DNA from 4 places in the Escherichia sp. XD33 genome. Region 4 is predicted to be linked to each of the others. Evidence: predicted binding sites of a transcription regulator. Region 4 holds the regulator's gene; each other region holds the start of a gene.
What was found. The regulator Fur, encoded in region 4, represses iron uptake genes when iron is present. The targets are predictions, from matches to a motif close to ATAATAATGAGAACNACTATCAA.

Region 1 (4,758 bases), on a different contig from region 4:
TTGACAGTTAACTTCCCGCCTGGGCCGTGGCCGCTGTACGGCAATCCGAACGCCCTGGAAAGTGCGCTGGAAAACATTGTTCGTAATGCTCTGCGTTATTCCCATACGAAGATTGAAGTGGGCTTTGCGGTAGATAAAGACGGTATCACCATTACGGTGGACGACGATGGTCCTGGCGTTAGCCCGGAAGATCGCGAACAGATTTTCCGTCCGTTCTATCGTACCGATGAAGCACGCGATCGTGAATCTGGCGGTACAGGTTTGGGGCTGGCGATTGTTGAAACCGCCATTCAGCAGCATCGTGGCTGGGTGAAGGCAGAAGACAGCCCGCTGGGCGGTTTACGGCTGGTGATTTGGTTGCCGCTGTATAAGCGGAGTTAAACTTCGCATTTGCAGGCAGGATAAGGCGTTTACGCCGCATCCGGCATTTGAGCAGGATGCCTGATGCGACGCTGATAGCGTCTTATCAGGCCTACACTCCGGGGGTTATTTTCCCCACAACCGGCGGGAAAAATCTTCGATCTTGCCGCTCAGTCGGCGCTTTTGCATCGTCCGCGTCCAGCTTTTCGATAACCCGGCAGCGGAGAGTAAACGGTGATATTGATCGTCATCAAACGGCATATGCCATGCGATGGCGGCAGCCTCCTGCACGGTCACATCGCTGACACGGGAAACCAACTCCAGCGGCGCGTCCGCAGACACTTTCCCTGGCGCTATCACGCTATACAACCACCCCACCTTACCTGTGTTTTGCATCAACTGCGCTATATCGCTGATATCAAAATGGTAATTGAGTTTATAGCAAGGCGAGCGCGGCTGGCTGACCTGAATTAATGCCTCTCCCCAGCGGAAAATATCGCCCATATAAACATTACTTTCCGTCAGGCCGTCGGTTGAGAGGTTTTCACCAAACGCAGGCGCAACAAACAACTCCGCCTGTTCCGGAAATTCCCGCGCCCAGTAGAGATAATGCTCACGAGGATAATGACACAGCGCTCTGTCTGGCCCGCCGTGAACCTTTTTCTCCGCCTGCTCGTCACCTTCCAGCCCCAGCTCCGTCAGCATCAACTCACCATCAACCTGGATTTTAGCAATTGCGCTGGGTTTGCCTTCGGGATAAGCCTGAATCTTGCCTGTGTATACATCAACCGGATATCGCATCTGTTCCCTCTCCACGAGAAATTTCCCCATTAGACCATATTTATTTTATGTCAGGCGTGCTGTTTTCGCGGTAAGTATCCAGGCAGGAACTCAATAGCAAACCGGACGAACGTTAGTTCATCCGGCTGTGGGGATTAAGGAAGCAGGTTTATTTCACCGTACCTAAAATTTCGATTTTCGCTGCTCTGGCTTTGACTTTACGTGACCAGATAGAGGTAAGAATTGGCACCAGAATCGAAGTCACAATGACCGCCGTCGCTACCAGCGAAGTTGCTGCCGGAGCCATCGGTTTAAACGCAGGCACCATTTCTGCAATCAGCACAGGTGTCGCTACCGCGGCCCCTGCGGAACTGGAAGCGGCAATTCCGGCAGTGCCATCGCCACCGCCAATCAATTTATCGGCGATAATCAACGGAATACCGGTCACGATAATTACTGCCACACCCAACAGGATCCCCAGCAAACCAGTCTGGGCAATCACAGTCAAATCAATGGTATTGCCCAGCGCGAAGGCAAAGAATGGAATCAGCGTTTGCACCGCTTTGCTGAAAAATTCTCGCAATTCAGGGTCAAGGTTCCCCAGGGCAAAGCCCACCAGGAACGGTAATACTGCGCCGACGAAAACATGCGGTTCAAACGAGGCAATCCCGGCAGTGCCCAGAATAATCATCGTCATGAGCGGCCCGGACTCCAACGACATCAACACAAATGCCCCAGCTTCTTCTTTTGTGCCGTACTGCTGCATGATGGAAGCGTAAAGTCCGCCATTGGTCATATCCATCGCCGCCACCAGCGCCAGCGTTGAAAGTCCGGCAAAGAATCCAACTTCAACACCATGTTCCGGAATAATACGCGAGGCAATTGCCGCAACCACCCACGCGACGGCAATTTTAGTTACCACCAGCGTACCGGATTTACGCAGTACCGTTCCCGTCGCGCTTAATTTTATTGACGCCCCCATGCAAAAAAACCACACCGCCAGAATGGGCACCGTACCGGTAATCATCCCGTTGGTGAATGATCCAAAATATTTCCCCGCCCCCGGCGAGAAGGTGTGGCACAGTGCGCCAAGGAATAGCGGGACGAGCATCATCCCCCCCGGGATTTTCTCAATCGAGCGTTTTATCTGCATTTCCATCACCTGTCGGCATATTTTTAAGGGCTGATGCGTAATTCCTCAATGGAGCATCAGTGTTGATGGAAACGAAGATAGACATTCATTTAATCAATAAAAGTGATCAAAACCACATTAATTGAAACGCTGTTTTATTTTTATCGGATCATTGTTTTTATTTTGAAATTGATCACAAAAAAACCACCGCCGTTGGCGATGGTTCATTTTTTAAGCTGATATGCGGCCTATACGCCTCATTGCAGCAGGCGGCAAATGATTATTTTTTCGCCGCAAAACGTGCCGCTGCTTCGTCCCAGTTCACCACGTTCCAGAACTCTTTAATGTAGTCCGGACGGCGGTTCTGGAATTTCAGGTAGTAAGCATGTTCCCACACATCCAGGCCCATAATCGGGAAGCCGGAAGCGCCAGAAATAGCTTCACCCATCAGCGGAGAATCCTGGTTAGCAGTAGAAACCACCGCCAGTTTATCGCCTTTCAGCACCAGCCATGCCCAGCCGGAACCAAAGCGGGAAGCTGCCGCTTTTTCAAATTCTGCTTTGAAGTTATCAACGGAGCCGAAGTCACGTTCGATAGCCGCTTTCAGGTCACCCTGCAGGGTGGTGCCTTTTTTCAGACCTTTCCAGAACAGGCTGTGGTTAGCGTGACCGCCAGCGTTGTTGCGCAGTACGGTTTTCTTGTCTGCTGGCAGCTGGTCCAGTTTGGTGATCAGCTCTTCAACCGGCAGGTTGGCAAATTCTGGCAGGCTTTCCAGCGCCGCGTTGGCGTTGTTTACGTAGGTCTGATGGTGTTTGGTGTGGTGGATTTCCATGGTCTGCTTATCGAAGTGCGGTTCCAGGGCATCGTAAGCATACGGCAGGGATGGCAGGGTATAGCTCATATTCATCTCCAGTATTGTCGGGCGGCCGATTGTTAATGCCGCGTAAGCAGTTGGTTCATTATAGTTAATTAAATGATATTGAAAATGATTATCAATGCCGTACTTTTCGTAAGGGTATGGTTTTGCAGGAAAATGCCCGAGATGTGAAGCAAATCACCCACTTAATGCCGTGATTGCCAGTAAATCGACAACGGCGGCAACAGGCGAAAGGTTAATCGACAGCACGATTTTTACACTCATCTCGTCGGAGATGTGACGCGACGAAAAATGATGAGGATAAGAAGATGAGTAACGCGATTACGATGGGGATATTTTGGCATTTGATCGGCGCGGCCAGTGCAGCCTGTTTTTACGCTCCGTTCAAAAAAGTAAAAAAATGGTCATGGGAAACCATGTGGTCAGTCGGTGGGATTGTTTCGTGGATTATTCTGCCGTGGGCCATCAGCGCCCTGTTACTACCGAATTTCTGGGCGTATTACAGCTCGTTTAGTCTCTCTACGCTACTGCCTGTTTTTCTGTTCGGCGCTATGTGGGGGATCGGTAATATCAACTACGGCCTGACCATGCGTTATCTCGGCATGTCGATGGGAATTGGCATCGCCATTGGCATTACGTTGATTGTCGGTACGCTGATGACGCCAATTATCAACGGCAATTTCGATGTGTTGATTAGCACCGAAGGCGGACGCATGACGTTGCTCGGCGTTCTGGTGGCGCTGATTGGCGTAGGGATTGTAACTCGCGCCGGGCAGTTGAAAGAGCGCAAGATGGGCATTAAAGCCGAAGAGTTCAATCTGAAAAAAGGGCTGGTGCTGGCGGTGATGTGCGGCATTTTCTCTGCCGGGATGTCCTTTGCGATGAACGCCGCAAAACCGATGCATGAAGCCGCTGCCGCACTTGGCGTCGATCCACTGTATGTCGCTCTGCCAAGCTATGTTGTCATCATGGGCGGCGGCGCGATCATTAACCTCGGTTTCTGTTTTATTCGTCTGGCAAAAGTGAAAGATTTGTCGCTAAAAGCCGACTTCTCGCTGGCAAAATCGCTGATCATTCACAATGTGTTACTCTCGACACTGGGCGGGTTGATGTGGTATCTGCAATTCTTTTTCTATGCCTGGGGCCACGCCCGCATTCCGGCGCAGTATGACTACATCAGTTGGATGCTGCATATGAGTTTCTATGTATTGTGCGGCGGTATCGTCGGGCTGGTGCTGAAAGAGTGGAACAATGCAGGACGCCGTCCGGTAACGGTGTTGAGCCTCGGTTGTGTGGTGATTATTGTCGCCGCTAACATCGTCGGCATCGGCATGGCGAATTAATCTTTCTGCGAATTGAGATGACGCCACTGGCTGGGCGTCATCCCGGTTTCCCGGGTAAACACCACCGAAAAATAGTTACTATCTTCAAAGCCACATTCGGTCGAAATATCACTGATTAACAGGCGGCTATGCTGGAGAAGATATTGCGCATGACACACTCTGACCTGTCGCAGATATTGATTGATGGTCATTCCAGTCTGCTGGCGAAATTGCTGACGCAAAACGCGCTCACTGCACGATGCCTCATCACAAAATTTATCCAGCGC
Region 2 (4,758 bases), on a different contig from region 4:
GCATCAGGGCTTTCTTGTCCGGTCGGCTTCAAAAATGGCACCGACGGTACGATTAAAGTGGCTATCGATGCCATTAATGCCGCCGGTGCGCCGCACTGCTTCCTGTCCGTAACGAAATGGGGGCATTCGGCGATTGTGAATACCAGCGGTAACGGCGATTGCCATATCATTCTGCGCGGCGGTAAAGAGCCTAACTACAGCGCGAAGCACGTTGCTGAAGTGAAAGAAGGGCTGAACAAAGCAGGCCTGCCAGCACAGGTGATGATCGATTTCAGCCATGCTAACTCGTCCAAACAATTCAAAAAGCAGATGGATGTTTGTGCTGACGTTTGCCAGCAGATTGCCGGTGGCGAAAAGGCCATTATTGGCGTGATGGTGGAAAGCCATCTGGTGGAAGGCAATCAGAGCCTCGAGAGCGGGGAGCCGCTGGCCTACGGTAAGAGCATCACCGATGCCTGCATCGGCTGGGAAGATACCGATGCTCTGTTACGTCAACTGGCGAATGCAGTAAAAGCGCGTCGCGGGTAAGGTTTAATTGTCGGATGCGCCGTCAGAGTGGCGTATCCGATGAATCACCACAGGCCTGATAAGTCGCGCAGCGTCGCATCAGGCAATGTGCTCCATTGTTAGCAACAAAAAAGCCGACTCACTTGCAGTCGGCTTTCTCATTTTAAACGAATGACGTTTACTTCGCTTTACCCTGGTTTGCAACCGCCGCTGCTTTCGCTGCGATCTCGTCAGCATTACCCAGATAATAGCGTTTCAGCGGTTTGAAATTCTCGTCGAACTCATACACCAGCGGCACGCCAGTCGGGATATTAAGCTCAAGAATCTCTTCTTCGCTCATGTTATCAAGATATTTCACCAGCGCACGTAAAGAGTTACCGTGTGCAGCGATGATCACGCGCTCACCGCTCTTCATACGCGGCAGAATAGTTTCATTCCAGTAAGGGATCACGCGGTCAATGGTCAGCGCCAGGCTTTCCGTCAGCGGCAGTTCTTTCTCGCTCAGTTTCGCGTAACGCGGATCGTGACCCGGATAACGCTCATCATCTTTAGTCAGTTCCGGCGGAGTCACTGCAAAACCACGACGCCACTGTTTCACCTGCTCGTCGCCATACTTTTCAGCAGTTTCCGCTTTGTTCAGACCCTGCAATGCACCGTAGTGACGTTCGTTCAGTTTCCAGGATTTCTCAACGGGCAGCCATGCCTGATCCAGTTCGTCCAGCACATTCCACAGGGTATGGATAGCGCGTTTCAGCACAGAAGTGTAAGCAAAGTCAAAGCTGTAACCTTCCTCTTTCAGCAGCTTACCTGCTGCTTTTGCTTCGCTTACGCCTTTCTCAGACAGATCCACGTCGTACCAACCGGTGAAACGGTTTTCTTTGTTCCACTGACTTTCGCCATGACGAACCAGAACCAGCTTAGTTACAGCCATATACTTACTCCTCAAATCATCTTTTAATGATAATAATTCTCATTATATTGCCGCGACGAAGCAACAGCAATGCTTACGCATAACCATAGCGAAAATAGTGGCGCAGTGTAAGGTTGTTGTGAATATTGAGTTGCAAATATGTCGGTGTTTGCTGGTGATTTGAACAATATGAGATAAAGCCCTCATGACGAGGGCGTAACATTACTCAGCAATAAACTGATATTCCGTCAGGCTGGAATACTCTTCGCCAGGACGCAGGAAGCAGTCCGGTTGCGGCCATTCAGGGTGGTTCGGGCTGTCCGGTAGAAACTCGCTTTCCAGAGCCAGCCCTTGCCAGTCGGCGTAAGGTTCGGTTCCCCGCGACGGTGTGCCGCCGAGGAAGTTGCCGGAGTAGAATTGCAGAGCCGGAGCGGTGGTGTAGACCTTCAGCTGCAATTTTTCATCTGCTGACCAGACATGCGCCGCCACTTTCTTGCCATCGCCTTTGGCCTGTAACAAGAATGCGTGATCGTAACCTTTCACTTTGCGCTGATCGTCGTCGGCAAGAAACTCACTGGCGATGATTTTGGCGCTGCGGAAATCAAAAGACGTTCCGGCGACAGATTTCAGGCCGTCGTGCGGAATGCCGCCTTCATCAACCGGCAGATATTCGTCCGCCAGAATCTGCAACTTGTGATTGCGCACGTCAGACTGCTCGCCGTCAAGATTGAAATAGACGTGATTAGTCATATTCACCGGGCAAGGTTTATCAACTGTGGCGCGATAAGTAATGGAGATACGGTTATCGTCGGTCAGACGATATTGCACCGTCGCGCCGAGATTACCCGGGAAGCCCTGATCACCATCATCTGAACTCAGGGCAAACAGCACCTGACGATCGTTCTGGTTCACAATCTGCCAGCGACGTTTGTCGAACCCTTCCGGCCCGCCGTGCAGCTGGTTAACGCCCTGACTTGGCGAAAGCGTCACGGTTTCACCGTCAAAGGTATAACGGCTATTGGCGATACGGTTGGCATAACGACCAATAGAGGCCCCCAGAAACGCGGCCTGATCCTGATAGCATTCCGGGCTGGCACAGCCGAGCAGCGCCTCGCGGACGCTGCCATCGGAAAGCGGAATACGGGCGGAAAGTAAAGTCGCACCCCAGTCCATCAGCGTGACTACCATCCCTGCGTTGTTACGCAAAGTTAACAGTCGGTACGGCTGACCATCGGGTGCCAGTGCGGGAGTTTCGTTCAGCACTGTCCTGCTCCTTGTGATGGTTTACAAACGTAAAAAGTCTCTTTAATACCTGTTTTTGCTTCATATTGTTCAGCGACAGCTTGCTGTACGGCAGGCACCAGCTCTTCCGGGATCAGCGCGACGATACAGCCGCCAAATCCGCCGCCGGTCATGCGTACGCCACCTTTGTCGCCAATCACAGCTTTGACGATTTCTACCAGAGTGTCAATTTGCGGCACGGTGATTTCGAAATCATCGCGCATAGAGGCATGAGACTCCGCCATCAACTCGCCCATACGTTTCAGGTCGCCTTGCTCCAGCGCGCTGGCAGCTTCAACGGTGCGGGCGTTTTCAGTCAGTATATGACGCACGCGTTTTGCCACGATCGGGTCCAGTTCATGCGCAACAGCGTTGAACTCTTCAATGGTGACATCACGCAGGGCTGGCTGCTGGAAGAAACGCGCACCGGTTTCGCACTGTTCACGACGGGTGTTGTATTCGCTGCCAACCAGGGTACGTTTGAAGTTACTGTTGATGATGACGACAGCCACACCTTTGGGCATGGAAACTGCTTTGGTCCCCAGTGAGCGGCAATCGATCAGCAAGGCATGATCTTTCTTGCCGAGCGCGGAAATTAGCTGATCCATGATCCCGCAGTTACAGCCTACAAACTGGTTTTCTGCTTCCTGACCGTTAAGCGCGATTTGTGCGCCGTCCAGCGGCAGATGATAAAGCTGCTGCAATACGGTTCCGACCGCGACTTCCAGTGAAGCGGAAGAACTTAACCCGGCACCCTGCGGCACATTGCCGCTGATCACCATGTCCACGCCGCCGAAGCTGTTGTTACGCAGTTGCAGATGTTTCACCACGCCACGAACGTAGTTAGCCCATTGATAGTTTTCATGTGCGACAATGGGCGCATCGAGGGAAAACTCGTCGAGCTGATTTTCATAATCGGCTGCCATCACGCGAACTTTACGGTCATCGCGTGGTGCACAACTGATCACGGTTTGATAATCAATCGCGCAGGGCAGAACGAAACCGTCGTTGTAGTCGGTGTGTTCACCAATCAAATTCACGCGGCCAGGCGCCTGAATGGTGTGAGTGGCAGGGTAGCCAAATGCGTTGGCAAACAGAGATTGTGTTTTTTCTTTCAGACTCATTTCTTACACTCCGGATTCGCGAAAATGGATATCGCTGACTGCGCGCAAACGCTCTGCTGCCTGTTCTGCGGTCAGGTCTCGCTGGGTCTCTGCCAGCATTTCATAACCAACCATAAATTTACGTACGGTGGCGGAGCGCAGCAGAGGCGGATAAAAGTGCGCGTGCAGCTGCCAGTGTTGATTCTCTTCGCCATTAAATGGCGCGCCGTGCCAGCCCATAGAGTAGGGGAAGGAGCACTGGAAGAGGTTGTCATAACGACTGGTCAGCTTTTTCAACGCCAGCGCCAGATCGCTGTGCTGGGCGTCGGTCAAATCGGTGATCCGTAAAACGTGGGCTTTGGGCAGCAGTAGCGTTTCGAACGGCCAGGCAGCCCAGTAAGGCACGACGGCTAACCAGTGTTCGGTTTCGACAACGGTACGGCTACCGTCTGCCAGCTCGCGCTGAACATAATCCACCAGCATTGGTGATTTCTGTTCGGCAAAATATTCTTTTTGCAGGCGGTCTTCGCGCTCAGCTTCGTTAGGCAGGAAGCTATTTGCCCAAATCTGACCGTGCGGATGCGGGTTAGAGCAGCCCATCGCCGCGCCTTTGTTTTCAAAAACCTGCACCCATGGGTACGTTTTCCCCAGTTCTGCGGTTTGCTCCTGCCAGGTTTTGACGATTTCCGTCAATGCTGCAACGCTGAGCTCTGGCAGCGTTTTACTGTGATCCGGTGAAAAGCAGATCACCCGGCTGGTGCCGCGCGCGCTCTGGCAACGCATCAGCGGATCGTGACTTTCTGGCGCATCTGGCGTGTCAGACATCAAAGCCGCAAAGTCATTAGTGAAAACGTAAGTCCCGGTGTAATCGGGGTTTTTATCGCCTGTCACCCGCACATTACCTGCGCAGAGGAAGCAATCTGGATCGTGCGCAGGTAACACCTGTTTGGCTGGCGT
Region 3 (4,758 bases), on a different contig from region 4:
CAAACGTCAGATGGATAATGACGTACCACATCAGTTTGTTATCCGGGACATTTTTCGCATCCATAAAGACGCGCAGTAAGTGAATGGAAGAAATTGCCACAATCGACGCTGCTACTTTGTTTTTCAGCGACGTTGCGTCCATTTTCCCCAGCCAGTTCAGCTTCTCTTTGTTCTCGGAGATATCCAGCTGTGAGACGAAATTCTCATAACCGGAAAACATCACCATCACCAGCAAACCGCCAACCAGCGTCATATCCACCAGCGACAGCAACACGAGGATCAAATCTGATTCCGCCATCGAGAAGATATTCGGCAGTACGTGAATAATCTCCTGGAAGAACTTCAGCGCCAGGGCAACTAACGCCAGCGAAAGGCCAAAGTACACGGGGGCAAGCAGCCAGCGAGAAGCATACATTGCATTTTCAAGAAAACGTTCCATACATTCCTGTCGTGTAGTTAAAACGGGCAACAGTATATCGCAATTGAGTAAACAGCACGCAACAGCAAATCAACATATACGTTTAACCTTTGTCGCATAATTCTGAGGTTTAGGGATCTTCCTGGTTCCCTTATCAACGCATCGAGAACGTCTACCCTTAAAGGACGTTGAACCTGAAGGGAGAAAAACGATGTCTCATTTAAAAGACCCGACCACGCAGTATTACACTGGTGAATATCCCAAACAGAAACAACCGACGCCAGGCATCCAGGCGAAGATGACACCGGTACCGGATTGCGGCGAGAAAACCTATGTTGGTAGCGGTCGCCTGAAAGATCGTAAAGCACTGGTGACAGGGGGCGATTCCGGAATAGGTCGCGCTGCCGCCATCGCTTACGCGCGTGAAGGGGCTGACGTGGCGATCAGTTATCTTCCCGTGGAAGAAGAAGACGCTCAGGATGTGAAAAAGATCATTGAAGAATGCGGACGCAAAGCCGTTCTGCTGCCAGGCGATTTAAGCGATGAGAAATTTGCCCGTTCGCTGGTTCACGAAGCGCACAAGGCGTTAGGCGGGCTGGATATTATGGCGCTGGTCGCCGGGAAACAGGTTGCCATTCCGGATATTGCAGACCTCACCAGCGAACAGTTTCAAAAGACCTTTGCCATTAACGTTTTCGCGCTGTTCTGGCTAACCCAGGAAGCGATCCCCCTGCTACCGAAAGGTGCAAGTATCATCACCACTTCGTCAATCCAGGCATACCAGCCAAGTCCGCATTTACTGGACTATGCGGCTACGAAGGCGGCGATTCTGAACTACAGCCGTGGCTTGGCAAAACAGGTCGCGGAGAAAGGTATTCGGGTGAATATTGTCGCGCCAGGCCCGATCTGGACAGCACTGCAAATTTCCGGCGGACAAACGCAGGATAAGATCCCGCAGTTTGGTCAGCAAACGCCGATGAAACGTGCGGGGCAACCGGCGGAACTGGCCCCTGTATATGTTTATCTGGCAAGTCAGGAGTCGAGCTACGTCACCGCAGAAGTGCACGGCGTGTGCGGCGGCGAGCATTTAGGTTAAAAAAATGCCCGGTTGTGAAAAGCAACCGGGCATCATTGTGAATTCACTCTTACCTGATGTGGCGAAAACGCCTTATCCGCCTACAAACGCATGAAGATTCAACATGTTGCAATAGATTTTGTAGGCCTGATAAGCGTAGCGCATCAGGCATTGAGCACCTAATGCCGGATGCGTCGTGAACGCCTTATCCGGCCTACAAACGCACGAAGATTCAACATGTTGCAATAGATTTTGTAGGCCTGATGAGCGTAGCGCATCAGGCAATTCTACTTTACTTCGCTTTGGCGGTTTCTTCGCCGACCAGACCTATCTTCAGGTAACCCGCCTGATGCAGCGTATCCATTACCTTCATCAACGTCTCGTAATCGACGGTTTTGTCCGCTCGGAAGAAGATGGTGGTGTCTTTCTTGCCTTCGGTTAACGCATTCAACGCCGTAATCATTGTTTCATCGGTGACCGGATCGTTACCGATAAACATCGAGTTGTCTGCCTTCACCGACAGATAAACCGGTTTTTCCGGGCGCGGCTGCGGCGTGCTGGTAGAAGCAGGCAAGTTCACCTTCACATCTACCGTCGCTAACGGTGCCGCCACCATAAAGATAATCAGCAGAACCAACATCACGTCGATAAACGGCGTCACGTTGATATCATGCATTTCGCCGTTATCGTCGAGGTTTTCGTTAAGATGCATTGCCATCGGATATTATCCTGCGCGTAATTTTTGTGCGACACGAACCGGATGCGCAGCGGCGCTGGCTTCCAGATCCAGGTCACGGCTTTGCAGCAACAATACCTGCGCTGCAACATCACCCAGCATCGCTTTAAAGCCGCCAATCTGGCGTGCAAATACGTTATAGATAACGACCGCAGGAATCGCTGCCACGAGGCCGATTGCCGTTGCTAACAGAGCTTCTGCGATACCCGGCGCAACGACTGCCAGGTTAGTGGTCTGCGTTTGCGCGATACCAATAAAGCTGTTCATGATGCCCCAGACCGTACCAAACAGACCAACGAACGGAGAAATCGCGCCGATGGTTGCCAGATAGCCGTTACCGCGGCCCATTTGACGACCCACTGCGGCGACCCGACGCTCCAGACGGAAGCTGGTACGTTCTTTAATACCTTCGTTATCGTCGCTGCCTTCTGACAGTTCCAGCTCATTCTGCGCTTCATTGAGCAAATGCAGGCTTAAGCTTTTGCTACCAAAATCAGCGGCGATATCGTTGGCCTGGTTTAAGGAACGCGCTTCAGCCAGCAGTTGCTGCTCGCGCTTAAGGCGACGCTTCTGATTGAAGAATTCTACGCTCTTACTGAAGAAGATTGCCCAAGTGACTACGGAGGCCAAAATAAGCCCAATCATCACGCACTTAACGACAATATCGGCGTGCTGATACATACCCCAGACGGAAAGGTCCGTCTGCATCAAATTATTACCCACTGTGTATCTCCAGGACGCAAGTCACAAAATCTGCGCATAATAATATCAAAATGACGTCGAATTGATAGTCGTTCTCATTACTATTTGCATACTGCCGTACCTTTGCTTTCTTTTCCTTGCGTTTACGCAGTAAAAAAGTCACCAGCACGCCATTTGCGAAAATTTTCTGCTTTATGCCAATTCTTCAGGATGCGCCCGCGAATATTCATGCTAGTTTAGACATCCAGACGTATAAAAACAGGAATCCCGACATGGCGGACAAAAAGCTTGATACTCAACTGGTGAATGCAGGACGCAGCAAAAAATACACTCTCGGCGCGGTAAATAGCGTGATTCAGCGCGCTTCTTCGCTGGTCTTTGACAGTGTGGAAGCCAAAAAGCACGCGACGCGCAATCGCGCCAATGGCGAGTTGTTCTATGGACGGCGCGGAACGTTAACCCATTTCTCCTTACAACAAGCGATGTGTGAACTGGAAGGTGGCGCAGGCTGCGCGCTATTTCCCTGCGGGGCGGCAGCGGTTGCTAATTCCATTCTTGCTTTTGTCGAACAGGGCGATCATGTGTTGATGACCAACACCGCCTATGAACCGAGTCAGGATTTCTGTAGCAAAATCCTCAGCAAACTGGGCGTAACGACATCGTGGTTTGATCCGCTGATTGGTGCCGATATCGTTAAGCATCTGCAGCCAAACACTAAAATCGTGTTTCTGGAATCGCCAGGCTCCATCACCATGGAAGTCCACGACGTTCCGGCGATTGTTGCCGCCGTACGCAGTGTGGTGCCGGATGCCATCATTATGATCGACAACACCTGGGCAGCCGGTGTGCTGTTTAAGGCGCTGGATTTTGGCATCGATGTTTCTATTCAAGCCGCCACCAAATATCTGGTTGGGCATTCAGATGCGATGATTGGCACTGCCGTGTGCAATGCCCGTTGCTGGGAGCAGCTACGGGAAAACGCCTATCTGATGGGCCAGATGGTCGATGCCGATACCGCCTATATAACCAGCCGTGGCCTGCGCACATTAGGTGTGCGTTTGCGTCAACATCATGAAAGCAGTCTGAAAGTGGCTGAATGGCTGGCAGAACATCCGCAAGTAGCGCGAGTTAACCACCCTGCTCTGCCTGGCAGTAAAGGACACGAATTCTGGAAACGAGACTTTACAGGTAGCAGCGGGCTATTTTCCTTTGTGCTTAAGAAAAAACTCAGTAATGAAGAGCTGGCGAACTATCTGGATAACTTCAGTTTATTCAGCATGGCCTACTCGTGGGGCGGGTATGAATCGTTGATCCTGGCGAATCAACCAGAACATATCGCCGCCATTCGCCCACAAGGCGAGATCGATTTTAGCGGGACCTTGATTCGCCTGCATATTGGTCTGGAAGATGTCGACGATCTGATTGCCGATCTGGACGCCGGTTTTGCGCGAATTGTATAACATTGCCACTTTTGGACAATTTTGCAGACATTTAATTGTGAAAAGTCTTAAATTGTTGCGTCCGGGATCAAGGCGTCCCGGACGAATCAGGAGTACAATAGGCAGATAAAGGCTTAAACGCTGTTCCACAGGAAAGTCCATGGCTGTTATTCAAGATATCATCGCTGCGCTCTGGCAACACGACTTTGCCGCGCTGGCGGATCCTCATATTGTTAGCGTTGTTTACTTTGTCATGTTTGCCACGCTGTTTTTAGAAAACGGCCTGCTGCCCGCCTCATTTTTGCCAGGCGACAGCTTGTTGATACTGGCAGGCGCATTGATTGCCCAGGGGGTTATGGATTTTCTGCCTACGATTGCGATTCTGACC
Region 4 (4,758 bases):
CAGAATGTGCGGCTCGTTAAAGCTGTGGCGCGCTGCACTGCCACGGTGACCGGAAGTACCGAATTTCACCGCGTGCTCCGCATTCCCTGCTTCTGGTTTCAGTACATAATATTGCGCCGTCAGTTGGGCGACGTTAATCAAATCACTCTGTTGTGCAGGTTGGCCTGCACGATTGTGGATTGCCATTGCTTTGTCCTTTGTCTGCAACGTTTTAGATAGTTCCGCAAACCTTCTCAATCAATTCCGCCGGGAATTGCATCGACTGCATGATGTGTTCGATCATGCTGCATTTACGGCCGGTGTTGGTGTTGGTGATCACCCAATACGGCGTGCCTGGCACATGTTTCGGCTTGGTCTGATTACCATTTTTCAGCAGCGTTTGTTCATCTGCCGCAAAGTAAACGCGTGTACGACCGTGCAACGATTCCGTTGCTTCGGCAAACGCCTGGGCGTCAAGAGAATATAGTGTAGACAACAGCAGCATAAAGCGATTGACCGCTCGCTTTTGCTCTGCGTATTCGTCCGAAAGCAGAAGTTCACGCATTGCGCGAACCTTGTCTTTAATCGTTTTGACCGGCTTCGCTTCGACGATAGCAGGTGACGCAACGCGAACCTCTTTCGTCACCGGAGCAGCAGGCTGTGATGCGGCGGAAAATTTCAACATACGCCGTAAAATGTCGGATGCGCTCTCGCCGATATGCTTAGTGTGGCTGGCAATATAGCTGTAGAGTTCATCATCAACTTCAATCGTTTTCATCTTAATCCAGTGCAGTGTCTTAGCTGAATACAAGTCGCCAGGAGTATATGAATAAATCCCGGCAGCGGATAGCGTCAAGCCTGGCTTGCAGAAAAACTCGGAATAAACCTTATTTGTTGCAGCCCTGTGGCACAATGGTCAACATAATACCCTAACCCGACAACGCGAAAAAAAGAACTTTGCCATGAAATTGAATATCCGCGCGCAAACTGCACAAAACCAGCACAATAATTCTCCCATCGTTCTTGTCCATGGTCTGTTTGGTAGCCTCGACAACCTTGGCGTACTGGCTCGCGATCTGGTAAACGATCACAATATCATCCAGGTTGATATGCGTAACCACGGTCTTTCACCGAGAGAGCCGGTAATGAATTACCCGGCGATGGCGCAGGATCTTGTTGATACCCTGGATGCACTGCAGATCGACAAAGCAACATTTATCGGTCACTCCATGGGCGGTAAAGCGGTAATGGCACTTACTGCACTGGCCCCCGATCGCATCGATAAACTGGTGGCGATCGATATCGCACCGGTCGACTATCACGTACGCCGTCATGATGAGATTTTCGCAGCTATCAACGCGGTCAGTGAATCGGACGCACAAACTCGCCAGCAAGCAGCAGCAATAATGCGCCAGCATCTTAATGAAGAAGGGGTGATTCAGTTTCTGTTGAAATCTTTTGTTGACGGGGAGTGGCGCTTTAACGTGCCGGTATTGTGGGATCAGTATCCGCATATTGTGGGTTGGGAGAAAATCCCGGCATGGGATCACCCTGCCCTGTTTATCCCTGGTGGTAATTCTCCGTATGTTAGCGAGCAGTACCGTGATGATTTACTGGCACAATTTCCACAGGCACGGGCGCATGTCATTGCAGGCGCGGGTCACTGGGTCCATGCTGAAAAACCAGATGCGGTATTACGCGCTATCCGTCGCTATCTCAATGATTAACGCAACTGATTAAAAACCCAGCGTCCGCGTCGCTTTCCGCGCGTGGGCGTTGGCGTGACTCATCGCGCTGATGTATTATGGCGCGCTATCCATCCGGGCAGAGGCCTGGCTGATTGTTTCCCCCGAAGTCACCAAGATCATGGCCAAAGAACAAACGGACCGTACGACATTAGATCTGTTCGCGCACGAGCGTCGACCGGGACGACCGAAAACTAATCCGCTTTCGCGCGATGAACAGCTGCGTATTAATAAACGCAACCAACTAAAACGCGACAAAGTACGTGGCCTTAAGCGTGTCGAACTGAAGCTGAACGCGGAAGCTGTCGAGGCGCTGAACGAGCTGGCGGAATCGCGCAATATGAGCCGTAGCGAACTGATCGAAGAGATGTTAATGCAGCAACTGGCGGCGCTGCGTAGTCAGGGCATCGTTTAAATTTCCACTTTCATGTAGCACAGTGTGCAGTCCTGCTCGTTTGCTGATTCCGCAAGACTGCCTGTTCTGCTATGATTGCCTTTATCCGTGGGCAATTTTCCACCCCCATTTCAATAAGTTTCAAGAGGTTATTTCACTCATGGCTATCACTGGCATCTTTTTCGGCAGCGACACCGGTAATACCGAAAATATCGCAAAAATGATTCAAAAACAGCTTGGTAAAGACGTTGCCGATGTCCATGACATTGCAAAAAGCAGCAAAGAAGATCTGGAAGCTTATGACATTCTGCTGCTGGGCATCCCAACCTGGTATTACGGCGAAGCGCAGTGTGACTGGGATGACTTCTTCCCGACTCTCGAAGAGATTGATTTCAATGGCAAACTGGTTGCGCTGTTTGGTTGTGGTGACCAGGAAGATTACGCCGAATATTTCTGCGACGCATTGGGCACCATCCGCGACATCATTGAACCGCGCGGTGCAACCATCGTTGGTCACTGGCCAACTGCGGGCTATCATTTCGAAGCATCAAAAGGTCTGGCAGATGACGACCACTTTGTCGGTCTGGCTATCGACGAAGACCGTCAGCCGGAACTGACCGCTGAACGTGTAGAAAAATGGGTTAAACAGATTTCTGAAGAGTTGCATCTCGACGAAATTCTCAATGCCTGATGTGATGCGGCGTAGACTCATGTCTACGCCGTATTAATAGATAATGCCAATCAAAATAATTGCTACAAATTTGTAACTTTTGCTGTTGTACCTGTACAATGTCCCGGTGTTCAAGTGGCCTTGCCGTTGTAAATGTAAGCTATGCCACGTTTTTATTAACAATATTTGCCAGGGACTTGTGGTTTTCATTTAGGCGTGGCAATTCTATAATGATACGCATTATCTCAAGAGCAAATTCTGTCACTTCTTCTAATGAAGTGAACCGCTTAGTAACAGGACAGATTCCGCATGACTGATAACAATACCGCCCTAAAGAAAGCTGGCCTGAAAGTAACGCTTCCTCGTTTAAAAATCCTGGAAGTTCTTCAGGAGCCGGACAACCATCACGTCAGTGCGGAAGATTTATACAAACGTCTGATCGATATGGGTGAAGAAATTGGTCTGGCTACGGTATATCGCGTACTGAACCAGTTTGACGACGCTGGTATCGTCACCCGCCACAATTTTGAAGGCGGTAAATCCGTATTTGAACTGACACAGCAACATCACCACGATCACCTGATCTGCCTCGACTGCGGCAAGGTTATCGAATTTAGTGATGATTCCATCGAAGCGCGTCAGCGTGAAATTGCCGCAAAACATGGCATTCGCCTGACTAACCACAGTCTCTATCTTTACGGTCACTGTGCCGAAGGCGATTGCCGCGAAGATGAGCACGCGCACGAAGGCAAATAAGCCAGCCTGAACGAGAAAAGCCAACCTGCGGGTTGGCTTTTTTATGCAAGGGAAATAAGAAAAGCGAGAGTTACAGCTCTCACTTATTTGTTATTACTGCGAATTTCCTGCCAGACCTTATCACAATCGGCTTTCACCGCCTGATCATTTCCGGTTTGCGTTGCACGCAGACACTGCTGATAATCCAGTACGCGGACACTTTCCTGGTCGGCAAACTGCTGATGTTGTTTCTCTTTCTTCAGCACGTTTAACACGCTCTGGCAGGCTTCAATTTTTTCCGGCGAACCTTGCGCGGTGTTGATACAGGCGCTGTATGCCTCTTTCAGACGGCTGTCTTCCTGTGGTGCGGTTGATTGCGCACAAGCTACCAGCCCCGATGCCATCATGGCGATGAGAATCAGTTTTTTCATAGCAAATTCCTCAAACGTGCGGCAGGCACAAAACCTGCCGCGTCGGGCATCAGAAGATGGTGAATGGTGCGATTACCATAAATTTTACGTCACGCTCATCCTGGAAGATGTTGCCGTAACCACCGCCCCAGCTTGGGATGTCGGAGTGGTTGTCGTATTCGGTGAAGTGCAGTTTGAACATCGTGCCTTTGGCGCGACCGTCCTGAATGGTATAGACCGCATCCAGGCTGTATGCAGACTCTTCAATAGTCCGGTTTTTGTCGTAGTACGCATCCGGATTGCTCTGCCAGGTCGCAGGTTTAGCATCCCATGCGTAAACGTAGGAAGCGCCGATGGCGAAGCCTGGAAGATTCCAGTTTTTCAGGTCATACATCGCACCGAAGAAGACTGCTTTTTCGCCGTTGGCGTTGAAGTCAGAACGGTTGTCCCACCAGATATCCAGGCGACCGTTTGAGGAAGCGTAGGTTGGAGTCATACGTTGCAGGAAGTATCCCTGCTGACCGTCAGCCTTAACCCAGGTGCCTTCGAGGCGCAAATCCACTACGTCAGCCGCCCGGTAACCAAAGGTCAACGCCTGCAGCCAGGCGGTGCCGTCATAAAGGTCGTTGACGCTGCGATCGTCAACTTTATCGCGGGTACCGTAGAACTGGTAGCTGGTGGTTAACGGGCTACCGGCGATATCAAATTTGTAGCTGGCTTTGGCAAAATATTGATCGATATACCCTTCCGCCTGACCAAAAGCCGCTTCCAGTACGAAGTTATTTTTGAAGTCGTATTTCGCCCCAAGGGAGTGCAGATAATCAA

Region 1: sodA (superoxide dismutase [Mn]) is a predicted target of Fur. The motif match lies at 3,246-3,268, and genes of this name have one in related genera.
Region 2: gpmA (2,3-diphosphoglycerate-dependent phosphoglycerate mutase) is a predicted target of Fur. The motif match lies at 1,465-1,487, and genes of this name have one in related genera.
Region 3: exbB (tol-pal system-associated acyl-CoA thioesterase) is a predicted target of Fur. The motif match lies at 3,014-3,036, and genes of this name have one in related genera.

Annotation. Positions count from the first base shown of each region.
Region 1 is NZ_JAENDM010000010.1:55,211-59,968, reverse strand. Features, by position in the region: gene cpxA (envelope stress sensor histidine kinase CpxA) at 1-381, shown strand, start outside; gene yiiM (6-hydroxyaminopurine reductase) at 487-1,161, opposite strand; gene kdgT (2-keto-3-deoxygluconate transporter) at 1,310-2,293, opposite strand; gene sodA (superoxide dismutase [Mn]) at 2,553-3,173, opposite strand; gene rhaT (L-rhamnose/proton symporter RhaT) at 3,458-4,492, shown strand; gene rhaR (HTH-type transcriptional activator RhaR) at 4,489-4,758, opposite strand, start outside.
Region 2 is NZ_JAENDM010000003.1:160,797-165,554, reverse strand. Features, by position in the region: gene aroG (3-deoxy-7-phosphoheptulonate synthase AroG) at 1-528, shown strand, start outside; gene gpmA (2,3-diphosphoglycerate-dependent phosphoglycerate mutase) at 686-1,438, opposite strand; gene galM (galactose-1-epimerase) at 1,640-2,680, opposite strand; gene galK (galactokinase) at 2,674-3,822, opposite strand; gene galT (galactose-1-phosphate uridylyltransferase) at 3,826-4,758, opposite strand, start outside.
Region 3 is NZ_JAENDM010000031.1:12,796-17,553, forward strand. Features, by position in the region: gene K0778_RS16900 (TIGR00645 family protein) at 1-439, opposite strand, end outside; gene yghA (NADP(+)-dependent aldehyde reductase) at 630-1,514, shown strand; gene exbD (TonB system transport protein ExbD) at 1,786-2,211, opposite strand; gene exbB (tol-pal system-associated acyl-CoA thioesterase) at 2,218-2,952, opposite strand; gene metC (cystathionine beta-lyase) at 3,204-4,391, shown strand; gene yghB (DedA family general envelope maintenance protein YghB) at 4,531-4,758, shown strand, end outside.
Region 4 is NZ_JAENDM010000011.1:16,411-21,168, forward strand. Features, by position in the region: gene pgm (phosphoglucomutase (alpha-D-glucose-1,6-bisphosphate-dependent)) at 1-186, opposite strand, end outside; gene seqA (replication initiation negative regulator SeqA) at 212-757, opposite strand; gene ybfF (esterase) at 942-1,706, shown strand; gene ybfE (LexA regulated protein) at 1,846-2,139, shown strand; gene fldA (flavodoxin FldA) at 2,279-2,809, shown strand; gene uof (fur leader peptide) at 3,019-3,105, shown strand; gene fur (ferric iron uptake transcriptional regulator) at 3,098-3,544, shown strand; gene chiQ (ChiQ/YbfN family lipoprotein) at 3,628-3,954, opposite strand; gene chiP (chitoporin) at 4,004-4,758, opposite strand, start outside.